One region of the Pseudoalteromonas sp. SIMBA_162 genome, then DNA from elsewhere that is predicted to be linked to it. Evidence: riboswitches for the same ligand, from Rfam matches in the RefSeq annotation. Region 1 holds a riboswitch; the other holds the start of a gene.
The links. Region 1 has a riboswitch for lysine ahead of lysC (lysine-sensitive aspartokinase 3). Riboswitches for the same ligand answer to the same signal wherever they lie in the genome.
Positions count from the first base shown of each region.

Region 2: linked by a shared signal. The riboswitch ahead of dapA (4-hydroxy-tetrahydrodipicolinate synthase) and the one ahead of lysC (lysine-sensitive aspartokinase 3) in region 1 are both predicted to bind lysine.

Region 1 covers NZ_JAWJBQ010000001.1:115,598-123,904, reverse strand. Annotated here, with positions in the region: gene R0J88_RS00515 (2-hydroxyacid dehydrogenase) at 1-619, shown strand, start outside; gene R0J88_RS00510 (NYN domain-containing protein) at 706-1,380, shown strand; gene R0J88_RS00505 (sodium-dependent transporter) at 1,385-2,707, opposite strand; gene R0J88_RS00500 (4'-phosphopantetheinyl transferase family protein) at 2,848-3,597, shown strand; gene lysC (lysine-sensitive aspartokinase 3) at 3,594-4,973, opposite strand; lysine riboswitch at 5,049-5,221, opposite strand; gene nhaD (sodium:proton antiporter NhaD) at 5,332-6,579, opposite strand; gene R0J88_RS00485 (hypothetical protein) at 6,799-8,085, shown strand; gene R0J88_RS00480 (condensin complex protein MksE) at 8,091-8,307, shown strand, end outside.
Region 2 covers NZ_JAWJBQ010000013.1:52,814-61,120, forward strand. Annotated here, with positions in the region: gene R0J88_RS11110 (PLP-dependent decarboxylase) at 1-6, opposite strand, end outside; gene R0J88_RS11115 (2,3,4,5-tetrahydropyridine-2,6-dicarboxylate N-succinyltransferase) at 6-746, opposite strand; gene dapA (4-hydroxy-tetrahydrodipicolinate synthase) at 762-1,646, opposite strand; lysine riboswitch at 1,775-1,971, opposite strand; gene R0J88_RS11125 (DNA-3-methyladenine glycosylase I) at 2,163-2,867, shown strand; gene R0J88_RS11130 (protein adenylyltransferase SelO) at 2,870-4,279, shown strand; gene R0J88_RS11135 (OmpA family protein) at 4,669-5,724, shown strand; gene acnB (bifunctional aconitate hydratase 2/2-methylisocitrate dehydratase) at 6,017-8,307, shown strand, end outside.

The DNA.
Region 1 (8,307 bases):
AGCTTACAACCGCGTGCGCGAAGACAACTTTGATCTAAATGGGTTACTTGGCTTTAACTTGCACAACAAAACAGTGGGCATTATTGGGTGCGGAAAAATTGGCTTAGCACTGTGTAATATACTCAATGGATTTGGCGCAAACGTTTTAGTGTGCGACCCAAATGCAATACCGGGTAACTACTCCATTACCGACCTAAACACGTTACTTACCCAAAGCGATATTATTTCGCTGCATTGCCCACTAAACGATCAAACCCATCATTTAATCGATGAACATGCTTTCGCTAAAATGAAGCCCGGCGTTATGCTTATCAACACCTCACGTGGTGCATTACTCGACAGCAAAGCCTGCATACAAGCACTTAAAACACAAAAACTAGGTTACTTAGGACTAGATGTATACGAGCAAGAATCCGAACTGTTTTTTAAAAACCACAGCGACGAAATAAACCAAGACGATATATTTTCTCGTTTAGTTGGTTTTAAAAATGTCCTGATCACCGGGCATCAAGGCTTTTTTACTCAAGAAGCGCTCAACGAAATAGCAAACACCACCATTACAAATGCTCTTGAGGTTGAACAGAGTAAACCGCTTACTAACTCCGTTTTTAAAAATTAACATTTATAGCCATTTACACTTGCCAAAATATGCATTGCAGTGGTATCAATTAGTTATATTTAATGGCTTTTTTAGCAGGTGTTTAAATGGAAAAAACAGCGTTATTCATAGATGCAGAAAATATAAGCCATAAATATATAGAGCAAATAATGGCTAAGTTTGAACATATTGAGGTTAAAAAAGCATATGGCAACTTTGGGGCTGTGCAGCTGAAACCTTGGGTGAATATATGCTCGCGCTTTGCTATAGAAATGGTGTACCAAGAAAAACTTGTAAAATCTAAAAGTAATGCTGCCGATATTGCGTTAACTGTCGGGGTTATGGAGTCATTGTATGTCTCGCCGATTGACACTTTTGCAATAGCGTCATCTGATTCTGACTTTGCTGCGCTAGTGCACTTTTTAAGACGAAATGGTAAAAAAGTAATAGGGTTTGGTAATAATACAGCGAGCGCTAAACACTATTTTGATGATTTTTATATTTTAGGTAAACAAAGCACCATACCTAAAGTAAAAAATAAAAGTATTGCCTCTGTTGATACCTACCATTTAGCACTGGTGAAAGAAGCCGTTGAGAACACACAACATGCAAAAACTGGACTCTCTGAAACAGTGGATGTTGGTACCTATCTTCATCGAATATTCAACATTACAAAAAAGCAGCTAGGCGTAAGTAAGCTATATCAATATTTTAAATATCACGATCAGCATTTTAAAATGCAAAAAGCCCCCGACGGAGGCTTTTTAGTCTCGTTGCATTAAGTCATTAACCAAACGCGACGTTTGCAAACACCAAGGTCATTAATATTGGGCATACAAAACGAATATACTGGGCAAACCAAAAATGTGCGCCGGTGCTAGCTTGGTGTAACTTATTACCTCGTTTGAACACCCAGCCAACCGTTATAAAATAAAATAACCCCATTAACGGGAGTTGGTACTGAGTAAACACCATAATAACTAAACCAAATAACCAATCGAAGTTTACTATAATTGCACTCGCACATATTAAAACCACTAGGCTTACCAACCACGTGGCTTTAGTGCGGTTTACATTGTGGTTTTCAACTAAAAACGCAACCGGAATTTCAGTAGACGAAATAGTCGAGGTCACAGACGCTATCGACATCAAAACAAAAAACAATAAACCAACCAGTAACCCTATTTCTCCCATGGTATTAAAAAGCTCAGGTAAAATAGCAAATATAAGCTGTCCTTCACCTATTAATTTACCGCCACTAAATACCTCAACGCCATTATGCTGTGCAACATAAATAGCCGGAATAATAAGTAAACCAGCTAAAAATGCAACGCTCGTATCAAGTAATGCAACACTTGCCGTTAGTTTTGGCAAATTGGCATCAGGCTGTAAATACGAGCCGTAAATCATCATACACCCCACTCCTAACGACAACGAAAAGAACGCTTGTCCCATAGCGGCAATAATTAAATTTGGATCGAGTATTTGGCTAAAGTTAGGCATTAAATACGCTGCAAAACCTTCGCTTGCGCCATCCAAAGTGGCTATATAAGCAATTAGCGCAACAAGTAACACCAATAGCATAGGCATAAGTCGGCGCGACCACGTTTCGATACCCGATTTAACACCCTTTAAAATAATACAGGCCGTTAAAATAAGCATTAATGGTGTAAATACAAAATTACGGGCTTGCGAGTCACTGTGTAAAAACTCGCTCACACTGTGTAAACCAACAAACGTTGTAACAGGCTCAATTGCGTACGACAGCATCCAGCCTGCCACAATTGAATAAAAGCTCAACATGACTACAGCGCCCGCAAGGCCAATATAGCCCGCAGCTGCGCCTATTTTACGGTTGCTATCTTGCCATGCGTCACCCAGCGCTTTTACCGGGTTTGCTTGTGCGTTATGGCCTAAATAAAGCTCGGTATATAGCGCCGGTAAAGCCAATAAAAAGATAACCAGAAAATAGACGAGTAAAAATGCTCCACCGCCATGATTAGCAGCTTGTGTAGGAAATCCCCAAATATTACCCAAACCCACTGCCGCGCCAGCAGCGGCTAAAACAAAACCAAGTCGGCTTTGAAACCCATCACGCATTTGTGCCATACATCTACAAATCTGTTATTATTTTGATTGTTGTGAATTAAACCATATTTAATGCCAGCTGAGTAATAAAATTGTATTCAGCCTTTGTTTGTCGCGTTAACTGCTCACAATAACAACGACTTTTTACTTTTTGAGCTGATATGACCGCACATTTTTTTAATAACGCCTTAACCATAACGCCAACAGATTTTGCCAATTTACCTAAAGGCAAAAGTACCGTTTTGTTGTTCGACGCTAATACACTTAGTTTGGCTAATTACAACTTGGCGAGCTTACTCAGCGAATTTGAATTAACCGTTATTAACCGCCGTAAAAACCAAATAGCTAAAAAAGAATATGTAGCAAGCCGTTTACTTTTAAAATTGCTTGTAAAATCTACCCTCCCTGAATTTTCAAATGTGCCATTAAATGCCATTAACACAAGCTTTAACCAATCCACAGCTAAATTAGAGCTGCATATTAACGAGTGCGTTATTAATACGTGTATATCGCACTCTCATGGTTTTGTTGGGGTTGCTTTAAATTTAGAAAGCGAGACGTTTGGCTTCGACCTTGAAAAAATTAGCTTAACGCGCCCGTTTGAAAAACTAGCCAAGCATTTTTACCACACAGACGAAGTTACATTAATTACGTCTCAACCTAATACGCAAAGCCAAGCCAATACCTTTTTTAGAATTTGGACATTAAAAGAGTCATTAGCTAAAGCAACTAGTCGCCCTATTGCCAAATTACTTAGCCCCAACGTATTTAACGAATTAACCTTAGTAAGCTTGGCCGCAAGTAGCCAAGTAGTAAACACGCAAACAGAGACGTTTGATTTAACCTTAGTGCATAAAAAAAGCACCGACTGGCGGTGCTTTTTATTAACCGATAAGGCGCTTACTAGTTAAGCCTCTAATAACCGGCTATGAATAGCCTGAACCACATTATCAGATTCACTTTGTTCGACTAAAAAGCATAGGTTGTGTTTACTTGCTCCATGACAAATTAAGCGAATATTAAAGTCACTTAATACCTGCATTAAGTTCATTTCGTGTTGGCGAAGTTGAATCTCAGAGCCAATAAGTGCCACCAGTGTTAAGTTGTTTTCAACCGACACATGGCAAAATTCAGCAAGCTTATCTAAACACGCTTGGTCGAGCTCTGGGCGCGACGCGTTAGGTGCATTATCAAGCGTTATCGCTACACTAATTTCAGACGTAGTTACCAAATCAACCGATATATTAAACTCGCTTAAAATAGTAAATACACGGGCTAAAAAGCCACTAGCCAATAGCATTTCAGGGCTTTTAAGGGTGAGCAAAATTTGATTTTTACGTTGGGTTACCGCGCGAATTCCTGGCTGCTGCGATTTTTCACGCTCTATCCACGTACCACCACGTTCAGGCTCGCGGCTTGATCCAACAAACACATTAATATGACTACGGCTAGCGGGTAAAATAGTAGCTGGATGCAATACCTTTGCACCAAAGGTAGCCATTTCAGCGGCTTCATCAAAGCTTAAGCGAGCAATGGGCGATGCCTTTACACATAATCGCGGATCGGTACTAAAAATACCCACAACATCAGTCCAAATATGTACGCTTTTGGCGTTTATTGCCTCAGCAAGTAAAGCGGCACTGTAGTCAGACCCACCACGGCCAAGCGTTGTTGTTTGTCCAAATTCGTCACTGCCAACAAAACCTTGGGTTACAATAACTTGATCATCTAACAGTGGGATCAAATATTCTTTAGCAGCTTGTGCTGTTGCGCTTACATTTGGCGTTGCTTTTCCAAACTGACTATCTGTTTTAAGTACTTGACGTACATCAAAGCGATCGGCATTTAACCCTTTTAAACGCAGCACTTGCGCAAATAAATACGACGATAAACGCTCACCAAAGCTAAGTAACTCATCGTGCTGCTGATCAGTTGTCAGTGTTTCAAGCGCTAGCGTTTGGAATGCTTTTAACGTTTCGTTAAAACCTACGGCTAAATCGGCATCAAGCGATAACTCATCTAAAATAGCCTGTTGAATGGCTAGCACGCCGTCAATGTGTTCTTGGCGCTGCTTAGGGGTAATGCTTGATTTACACAGTGCAACCAAATGATTAGTTACGCCGGCACTGGCGCTCACAGCGACAATACGCACGCTTTTATCGGCAACAATAATTTCGCTACAACGACTCATCGCATCAAAGTTAGCCACACTGGTTCCGCCAAATTTGGCAACGATGTAATCTGATTTAACGTCCGATACTGTTTGCGGCACTGATTGGGTAGTCATTTAGTCTCCTTTTGCGGTATCCAAACCGCGATAAAACAAGAAGAACTTGGCAAGTGAATGCTTGAAGGTAAATCCACTGCCAGAAGCTCTCCACCTAGATTGGTGACAGTTTTGAGGATTCAGCCCCATAAACCGAAAAACAACATCGACGTAACGTTGGTTTTCTCGGCGAGTACTTCCCTCTTTAATGGTTATGGGCGTTCGTCACCTACCATTAAATACCTAAGTATCGCACCTCTTCTGAATGTTGTATTAACCAATGGTTAATAAAACAAAACCCCACTATAAAGTGGGGTTTGAAAGTTAACGTTTAGACGTCTAGCTGTCAAGCGTTTTAATGCGGTTTGTTAAGCAAAACTTAAACAAACCCGCCCATGTAATACGCGCCCGCATAACCCACGGTATAACTTACTAACAAATAGAGCGACAAACGTAAGTAACTCATAAAAGTTAGCTCTTTTACTTTACTCATAGCAATAATACCCGCAGCCGATCCAATAATTAGCATAGATCCGCCAACACCGGTTGCATAAGTAAACGATAACCAATCTTGTTGGCTCATTACTATATTAGCTTTTAGTAAAGCAGCAGTGAGCGGTACGTTATCAACCCCGGCCGACAAAATACCCATTAAGTAGTTAGCATACTGTGGCGCCATAACGGTGTAAAGGTCGGTAAACTTACTTAGCATTCCAATCTCTTTTAATGCACCTACCAATAATAAAACCCCGACGAAAAACAGTAAGGTGTCGTATTCTATGTCGCGTACGTAGTCGATAATGTTTTTGTTTATGTCTTTTTTGCGCATTAAAAATTGCGCCACTAAAAACATGATTGATAAACCACATAAAAAAGTTAATAAAGGCGGTACACTGTAAATTACACTCAGCGCAAGTATGCTTATAACTGTAGATACAAAAATAACTGCAATGGTGATATCGGTTTTTTCTATGCGTTTTTTTCCAGACTTTGAAAAGGTTACATCCCCTTTCATGCCAATACTTAGCATTGCAGCTAAAAGCATAACGCTCATAAATGCAGGCGCAATAAGCAGTAATAAGTTAGCAATGGTTACCTTGCCATCTAAAAATATCATTAAGGTTGTTACGTCACCGGTAATTAACGACACACCACCGGAGTTAACACCAAACACAATAAGTGTGGCATATTTTATAAGCTTTTTAGGCGGTAGTTTTAACGACATAACTACAGCAAGCGATATTAACGTAGCCGTTACGTTGTCTGAAACCGACGAAAACAAAAAGGCAAATACCCCAACCAAAAACATCAGCTTGCGTTCGCTAATACTTGTTGGCATTACTCTGTGCACAATATTTTCGATAAACCCTTTTGAGTTTAAATAAGCAACAAAGGTCATGGCGGCCATTAAAAACAACCACAGCGATGCTATCTCTAAAATATTTTCGTTAAGGAGTTCTTGTACTTGCTCTGGGCTTTGCCCATGCAAAGGGAAAATAAACAGGAGGATCCAGCAAAGCGTGCCAAAAAAAAGCGTGGTTTTAGCTTTATTTACATGGATGATATCTTCTATAACAATCAATAAAAATCCGATCGCTATCAGGGTTAGAATAATCGTGGAAACCATGGGTATTAAATAACCTTTGATATTGTTTTAAAGAACACACGCAAAGTCCCTCTCGACGTGCCTATTTTCGGCGCGAATGTTAGCACTGCGGCTATACAAAAACTATTATTAAATAGTCTTAAAAACGAATACCATATACAGGCTAGATTAATTAGAATACGTAATAATGAGACGCTTCTAAATTCTCAATAATAAATTACTAGGATGTTGTAACACCTTATGATCCCAGCTAAAAAGCGACTAAATACCCTTAGCGAACATTGGGCAGTTTTAGAGCTATTATTTAAACGTTTTAAAATGGCCGACTTTAGCCTAAAAGACGTGCAAAATGCGATAAAACAAAAACAACCCACGTGGAACAACGAGCGCATTTACAAAGAAACAAACCGTTTGCTCAATCAAGATATTTTAATTCCACTGGCTAAATCATCACAGCTTGAAATTAACCGTGCAATTGCTGACTTTGCTACTTTTTTACTGCAAGAAGAGCATTTGGGCTTAGCACAAGAAATTAGCGTGTTAGTAGACGATCTTGCCCGTTTAGGTAATCGTTTAGATAACGCTGGTAGCATGGAAGACTTTGACGATTTACGCCGATTTAGCCGTATTATGGATGATCGGGTACGTAAAATAATGAAACTTTACGCGCACAACGAAAACGCCATTTTAAATATTGTTGAACAAGCTAAATCAAACAATGCGGTGCAATCACTACAAAAACGCTACAAATCAGTAATCGAAGCCTTTGACGAATACATAGAGCCCATGCTTGAAATGGTCGATATTAGGGGCGATTTTCATGCCTGCTTTACAATAATAGAGCAGCAAATCAGTAAACAAATCGAATTTATTGAACGCTCTGGTAAAGCATACACCGACAAACGCATGCTAGAACAGCTACGAACTCGCATACTCGAAATGAACCTAATGGGCCGAGAGAGTTTACGTAAAAGTGCCGATATGCTCATGCCCCTGCGCGAAGAGCTACGCCGAAATAACTTAGTTACACGCCAAGCTGCCAAAGTGCTCGGCCTTGTGCGTAAAAATGGCGTAGATAACATGCTAAGCGCTGTACAACCTAATTTTGTAACCGACTCTCAGCGTTATTCGCTTGGGCAACAACGCCATATTGTCGCGTACATGGCAAGCTTGGTAGAATTTGAACACGAAGAATATCAACTTCCCGAACAACAAGATGTACCCGCATTTGTAACGCCTAACATTCCTGACTACAACGATGTAAAAACAAGCTTTGCTAAACGCTTTAACAAAAAACGTAAAAAACCACAGCCGCTGCTGCAATTTTTAGATGAAAGCTATCCCGACTTAGACGCCGACGAAATGCTCTTTTTATATCAAAAATTAGTCAGTGATAGCGACATTGAAATTAGTCAAAGCGATGAAAAAGCCCGAGTTAAAATTGCCGGCCAACACTTTTCACTTTACCCATTTAATTCTCAGGCATCAGATTCAGCAACTCAGCCTAATACTAAGGCAGATAAGTAATTACCATGACACATATAAACCTAGAAGAACTCACTCACCTGCAAGCAATCAATAAAAAATTAACTGCGGGTTACCACATTTGCGAACAAGACAACGTTATGTGGCAAGAACTCGACCAACACATTGAATCTTACAGCGCACTATTTACCGCATTAGGCCACGACATAAAACACGATAGCCGTGGCTTTTACTATTTTGCCAGCGACGAAAGTACGCCAAATA
Region 2 (8,307 bases), on a different contig from region 1:
GCTCATTATCGTAAAACCTCTTCTAGCAATAATGATGCATCGCTTTGTTCGTCGCGGTATTTAACAATTAACGCACACGACATGCTTAAGCCTTGCTCTCGTGCCCATTCGTTAGATGCCGGGCGAGAGCCAGGTATTACAATTGCGTATTCTGGAATTGGCTCGCCTTTATCTAGCTGGCGCTCGTTAACGCAGTCGTACACCGGAATGGTTGCAGATAAACGCACGCCTGGTGCCAGTACCGCGCCTTTTTTAACCACTACGCCTTCAACAATGACACAACCTGCGCCAATAAACGCATCGTCCTCAACTACAACTGGGCTTGCACCAATTGGCTCAAGTACACCACCAAGTTGCACGGCTGCGCTCAAATGTACGTTTTTACCTACTTGTGCACACGAACCCACTAATGCGTGGCTATCAACCATAGTGCCTTCGTCGATGTATGCGCCAATATTTACGTACGCTGGTGGCATAATAATAGTGCCTTTAGCTACGTAGGCACCGCGGCGAACGCTTGAACCACCTGGTACCATACGCACGCCGTCGTCAGTGCTAAACTCTTGCGGTGCAAGGTTGTGCTTATCAACAAACCCGCCCGCAAACTCGGTGTTAGTGCCATTTTTAAAGGCTTCTAAAATGCCTTGTTTTACTTCTACGTTAGCTTCCCATTGGCCGCTTTCGTTTTTTGATGCTGCGCGTACTGCGCCCGATTCTAAATTATTTAGTAGTTCTAACCAGCTCATTATAAAAACCTGTATTTAATGCCAAGATAAAATGGTGTCGTTTGCAGTGGTAATGCAATCGGTTTGCGTTAACTCAAGATGCGTTAAAGGCGGGCGCAGCAACGGGCTACTTAAGCGGCCTTGTTGGTGCATTAGCACTTTAACGGGAATAGGGTTTGCTACAGCAAATAGGCTATTAATAGCGCGAGTCCACTGAGCAAATAAATTGGGGTGTTGGCCACTTAAGCTGCGTTTTACAAATTCGTGTGTTTGCAAAGGCCACGCGTTTGCCGCAACTGATACTAAGCCTTTTGCACCTGCTTGGGCGAAATAGGGCATAAGTGCATCGTCGCCACTGTATAGCGCTAAATTAGGCGCGGCTTGTCGGTATGCTTCAAATTGGGTGATGTTGCCACTGGCTTCTTTCAAAGCCCACAGTTTTGGGTGCGCTTTTAAGTTTTCAATGGTTTCGATAGGAATGCTTACACCGCTGCGCCCAGGTACGTTGTATAACATACACGGATGCGCGCTTTCGTTTAATAAGCTTTCGTACCAATGTGTTTGACCTACAGCCCCTGGTTTTGCATAAAGAGGCGAGCCTAATAAGTAGCTGTGAATAGGTAATTGGTTACAGTAGCTAACCCATTCTTTTTGTTGGGCCAAGTTACTACCACCAACAGCAACCATAAGCGGTACACTGGGTTTTAATTGGCACACATGCTCAACAATGCCTTGCTGCTCATTAAGCGTAAGGGCTAAACCTTCACCTGTGCTACCGAGCAGTAAAATACCGTTGTGTGCTGCTTCTTGTTCGCTAACAAGTGTTGTGAGCGTGTCGTAGTCAACATTACCTTGTTGATCAAACGGCGTAACAAGCGCTGTCCACAGTGCGTAGTCATCTAAATTGAAATTATTGATCATCTCTTACGAACCTATAAGGTGTTCGAGATATTAAAGGGGCTGTATGATGTGAGCCGCATTAACGTCGTTCGAACAGTATTCGAAGAGCGAATGGGCTTAAAATAATAGGGCGCACGGCCTTATTATTTAAGACCAGAAGCTCTCCACCAAACTAATAAGCTGTTTTAAAACAGCTATTGGTGACAGTCGCTAGGATTCAACCTAGTCGCCCGAAGTAATTGCTTCGCAAAAGCGTTTACCTCTCGGCGGTATTCCCCTGACGTATGCTCACTGGAGTTTGCGCTCCTAACATACGCTACCTGAATAACGCACCTCTTCTAGCCCTTTGTATTTTGTTTAACCGCAAAAGGTTTAACAAAATACAATTTAAATAGGGTAATTGCGGCGATTAAAACATTTTAGCCGTCTAGGTGTCAAGTTGCAGGATACAGATTAGTTCATCGAAAATGTGGGTGGTTACGTATTGGCTGCTTTTCTCGTAAACTAACCCTATGAGCAGCGAGGTATTTAATAAGTATGGAAAAATTTAGCGATATTTATAAGCGAGCAGTAGAGCGAAAAGGCTCTGAAAAAATGCTTAAGTTATTACTCGCAAAACCCTTATCTAAAAAAGCATTAAGCGCATTAAGTGACGACGATTGGCTTGAAGAATTTACCCGAAAAGTTTTTCAAAGTGGTTTTTACTGGTCGGTAATAAACAGCAAATGGCCGGGCTTTAGAGAGGTTTTTTGGGAATTCAGCGTTGATAAGCTATTAATGATGCCGCCCGATATGCTCGAGCAAAAAGCGAGTGATGAGCGTATTATTCGTAATTATAAAAAAGTGAAAACAATTCCTGAAAATGCCTACATGATCCACGAAATAGCACAGGAATATGGCAGTTTTAGCAAGTTTATTGCCCAGTGGCCAACAGATAATATTATTGGTTTATGGGCGCATTTAAAAAAACACGGTGCCCGATTAGGCGGTAATACAGGCCCTTATGCCTTAAGAGCACTTGGCAAAGACACTTTTTTACTTTCGCGAGATGTAGAGAGTTACCTAAGGGCACATAAAATTATTGATGGTGGGCTGCAAACTAAAAAATCACTCACTGCTGCGCAGGCATTTTTTAACGAAATGCAAAAGCAAAGTGGTTTAAGTATGCAAGAGCTAAGTTTAATTGTGGCCTATGGTGTGGGTGACAATCGCGTAGGTATACGTCAACAGTCAGGAAATTAACCATGAAACTAGTGCCGAGATACACAGACATAGCAGATAATTTCGCAATAGAAGATCAACCATCAAGCGTTGCAGCTCCGCAACTGCTTTTGTGGAACGAAGCGTTAGCAAAGCAGTTTAATATAGGTGTTGAGCCGCAGCTGCGTCCTAGTACCTTTGCAGGCAATGAATCACAGCAAATAAAGTCGGTAGCGCTTGGTTATTCTGGGCACCAGTTTGGTCACTTTTCGCCGCGTTTGGGTGATGGGCGAGCGCATTTGCTTGGTGCTATAAATGACGATAAAAACCAGCTGTGGGACATTCAGTTAAAGGGCTCAGGCGCTACCCCGTATTCTAGAGGTGGCGATGGGCGATGTGCATTAGGCCCTGCTATTCGTGAATACGTAATGAGTGAAGCTATGCACGCATTAGGTATTCCCACTACTCGTTGTTTGGCTGTGGTTGGTACCGGCGAAGCGGTTTACCGTAATCCGCCTCAACCAGGGGCTGTTGTTACTCGCCTAGCAAGCAGCCATATTCGTGTTGGCTCGTTTCAATACTTAGCAACCCAAGGCGATGCTGAGGGATTAAAAAAATTAGCTGATTTAGCAATTAAACGCCATTACCCTGAAATAACGAGTGAAGGCCCTGAGCGGTATATCGCTTTTTTGACAGCAGTCATTAGCAATCAAGTGAACTTGATTATTAATTGGATGCGCGTTGGGTTTGTTCATGGCGTTATGAACACCGATAACACGCTCGTAAGTGGCGAAACTATAGATTATGGCCCGTGTGCAATGATGGATAGCTTTGATTTTGACACCGTATTTAGCTCTATAGACAAGCAAGGCCGCTACTCTTTTGGTAATCAGCCAAATATGGCGAGTTGGAATTGTGCTCGCTTAGCTGAAAGCCTTATCCCATTAATTAGCGATGATGAAGAAAAAGCTGTGTCATTACTTACTCCAGTTATACATCATTTTTCAGAGCAATTTAATACTCAATTTACAGTAATGTGGAGCAAAAAATTAGGCCTGGCTGGTGCAAAAGAGGGCGACAAAGATCTTGTTTCTGAGCTACTAACATTATTGCAAGCACATCATCTTGATTACACCAATACTTTTGATGCACTGACGGAGTTTGTGAATGGCAATGCAACTATTCCAAAAGAATTAATTGAGTGGGCGAATAAGTGGCAAAGCCGAACAAGTAACGATAGCTACAAAACCATGCGAGCGGCCAATCCACGTATAATTCCGCGAAATCATATAATTGAAACAATATTAGCTGAATATAATGAGCTTGGTTCAAGTAAACTGATGAGCCGTTTTGTAAAAGTAGCTAATAATCCGTATTTGTTCAGCGATGATATGACCGAATTTCAGGAGGTACCGTCAAATGATACCGACTATAAAACTTTTTGTGGTACTTAAGTGTTGTAAAATAAGATAAGTTAATGATTATAAATAACGATATTTTAGCACAGAGATGTTCATTGATTGAGCAAAGCAAATTCCGGTGTTACTATCTAAACATAAAGATAAGTTAGTTTCATTGTGAACAAGAGCAATTGATTGAGTTGTCTTTGTGTCTTCTGCAGATTATCGATTTATATGATCAACTAGTTGGTTTCTAGCTAGGTAAAGTTTTAAATTTCACCTAAACTGATTTGTTGGATATCGTTATATCGCATTGAAAAAAATTATAAACTTTATTTTTCGTTAAGTATTGATTAACAAAAGTTGAGTTAGTCTGTATAAAACTTAGTGAGCTAGTACTTAATTAGCCACAATTTATTAGTTGTTAAAATGGGAAGAAAACAATGAAATTAAAATCACTAACTATTGCAATTGCGTTAGCTGCAACTAGCGTATCTACTTTTGCTGCTGACAAGCAAGAAGGTTTCTACATTGGCGCATTTGGCGACTACTACGATGCGTCTTGGGAAAATATGAGCGCACAGGCTGGTCTTGACGTAAACGAGTCGACTGGCTTTGGTCTTGAAGCGGGTTACCGCTTCAGCGATTTTTGGAGTGCTCGTTTAGAGTATGCAGATCTTGATTTCAATGCATTCGACAAAGCCGCTGGTAACCGTAACAATATCGACGGTAGCCGTTTTGGTATTGATGCGCTTTACCATTTAGATGGCGGTCCTTTCTACGGTTTAGTTGGTATAAAATCAATGGACGTTGTTGATGACAACACGTTCTTAAATGCAGGTGTTGGTTACAGACACTTCATTACTGACAACTTATTCGCTAACGTTGAAACTGCTGTATACCAAGGTATTGATAAAGGTTACACAGATGTTGGCGCTAAATTAGGTATTAACTATTTCTTTGGACAAAACACTATGCCTGCTGAGCCGGTACAGCCTGCGCCAGAGGTTGTTGAAGTTATGGTTGAGCCAGTAGACAGCGACAATGACAATATTTTAGATGCTGATGACAAGTGTCCTAATACACCAATGACAGATGCTGTCGATGGTACTGGTTGTACTTTATATGAAGATAAAGAAGTAACTGTGAGCTTATTAGTAACGTTCCCTAACGACAAAGCTGCTGTATCACAGCGTTACTTAGACGACATCGATCAAGTTGCATCTTTCTTAAAAGATTACCCAGATACAACAGTGCTTTTAGAAGGTCATACTTCAGCAGTAGGTAAAGCGACTTACAACAAAATGCTATCTAAAAAGCGTGCTGATTCGGTAGCTAAGCAATTAATAGCTGACGGTATTGCATCTGACCGCATTACTACGGTAGGTTTAGGTGAAGAGCGCCTTAAAAATGAAGCTAACACAGCAGCTGCACACGCAGAGAATCGTCGTGTTGAAGCGCACATCAAAACAATCAAAACAGTAAAAGTTTTACGTTAATAGATTATTTTGATTATAAAAACCCAGCTTATGCTGGGTTTTTTTATGGCCGCTATTTATGCTTGCCTACCTAAATAGTAATGATTATTACTTAACAAGTATTCATGGAAATAGAATTTCCCGTAACTACTATTCATAGTGTTTATAGTCGGTATAATCAGTTGTGTAACTGGATGGATTTTCATCTATCTATAAAAGCTTTATAATTACGCGTTAGAATACTATAAGTATTGGGTAACAAGTGCGCATGAAGCGCTACCGAATACTTTCACGTCACCAAGAGGGCAATATTGTGCTACAAGAATATCGTAAACACGTAGAAGAACGTGCCGCGTTAGGTATCGTACCAGCGCCATTAGATGCTCAGCAAACTGCTGATCTTATTGAATTAATAAAAACCCCACCGGCAGGTGAAGAAGAATTCATTTTAGATTTATTAATCAATCGTGTACCACCAGGTGTTGATGACGCTGCTTACATCAAAGCAGGCTTCCTAGCCGCTGTTGCTAAAGGTGAAGCGACTACTTCTCTTATTTCTAAAGAAAAAGCAGCTGAATTATTAGGAACAATGCTAGGCGGATACAACATTGCGCCAATGATTGACCTACTTGATGACGAATCATTAGCGCCAATCGTAGTAAAAGGCCTTTCAAACACATTACTTATGTTTGATGCTTTCTACGACGTAGAAGAAAAAGCCAAAGCAGGCAATGTGTTTGCTAAGCAAATTATCGAATCTTGGGCTGCAGCGCAATGGTTTACAAATAAGCCAGCAGTAGCTGAAAAAATCTCTGTTACTGTATTTAAAGTAACGGGTGAAACAAACACCGATGACTTATCACCTGCACCAGATGCATGGTCACGTCCTGATATCCCACTTCATGCTTTGGCAATGCTAAAAAATGAGCGTGATGGCATAAACCCAGATAAAGCAGGTGAAGTAGGTCCTATCGTACAGCTTGAAGAATTAAAAACTAAAGGCTTACCACTTGCTTATGTAGGTGACGTTGTAGGTACTGGTTCTTCTCGTAAGTCTGCTACTAACTCTGTGCTTTGGTTTATGGGTGATGATATCCCATTTGTACCAAACAAACGTGTTGGTGGTGTATGTTTAGGTAACAAAATAGCACCTATCTTCTTTAACACAATGGAAGATTCTGGCGCATTACCAATCGAATTAAATGTTGACGAGTTCAACATGGGTGATCAAATTGATATTTACCCATACGAAGGTGTTGTTAAACGCCATGGTACTGATGATGTTATCTCTACTTTCGAACTTAAATCAGATGTAATCCTTGATGAAGTTCGTGCTGGTGGTCGTATTCCACTTATCATTGGTCGTGGTTTAACAGACAAAGCACGTACATCTTTAGGTTTAGGTGCTACTGATGTATTTAAAGTACCAGCAGTGACTGAAGAGTCAGACAAAGGCTTTACACTAGCGCAAAAAATGGTTGGTAAAGCATGTAACGTAGCCGGTATTCGCCCAGGCCAATACTGTGAGCCTAAAATGACTACTGTAGGTTCGCAAGATACTACTGGTCCTATGACACGTGATGAACTTAAAGACTTAGCATGTTTAGGTTTCTCTGCAGATTTAACAATGCAGTCATTCTGTCATACCTCTGCTTACCCTAAACCAATTGACGTAAACACGCACCATACGCTTCCTGATTTCATCATGAACCGTGGCGGTGTTTCACTTCGCCCTGGTGACGGTGTAATTCACTCGTGGTTAAACCGTATGTTATTACCAGATACCGTAGGTACTGGTGGTGATTCACATACTCGTTTCCCATTAGGTATTTCGTTCCCAGCGGGTTCAGGTGCAGTAGCATTCGCAGCAGCAACAGGTGTTATGCCACTTGATATGCCTGAGTCTATTTTGGTTCGCTTTAAAGGTGAAATGCAGCCAGGTATCACATTACGTGATCTTGTTCATGCAATTCCTTACTACGGTATCAAAGAAGGCTTATTAACGGTTGAGAAGAAAGGTAAAATCAACGAATTCTCTGGCCGTGTACTAGAAATTGAAGGTGTTGAGCACTTAACTGTTGAGCAAGCATTTGAACTATCAGATGCATCAGCAGAACGTTCAGCTGCAGGTTGTACTGTTAAGCTTTCTAAAGAGTCTATCTCTGAGTACCTTGAGTCTAACATTGTTATGCTTAAGTGGATGATCTCTGAAGGTTACGGCGATGTTCGTACAATCGAGCGTCGTATTACTGCAATGCAAGATTGGTTGGCTAACCCAGAACTTATGGAAGCTGACGCGGATGCAGAATACAAGCACGTACTTGAAATCGACCTAGCTGATATTAAAGAGCCGGTACTTTGTGCTCCGAATGACCCAGATGATGCGCGTTTACTATCTGACGTTACAGGTGAGAAAATCGATGAAGTATTTATCGGTTCTTGTATGACTAATATTGGTCACTTCCGTGCCGCAGGTAAATTATTAGATGGCTTTACTGGTCGTATTCCAACACAGCTTTGGGTTGCTCCACCAACGAAGATGGATAAAGACCAACTTACAGACGAAGGTTACTACGGTATCTTTGGTCGTGTTGGTGCACGTAT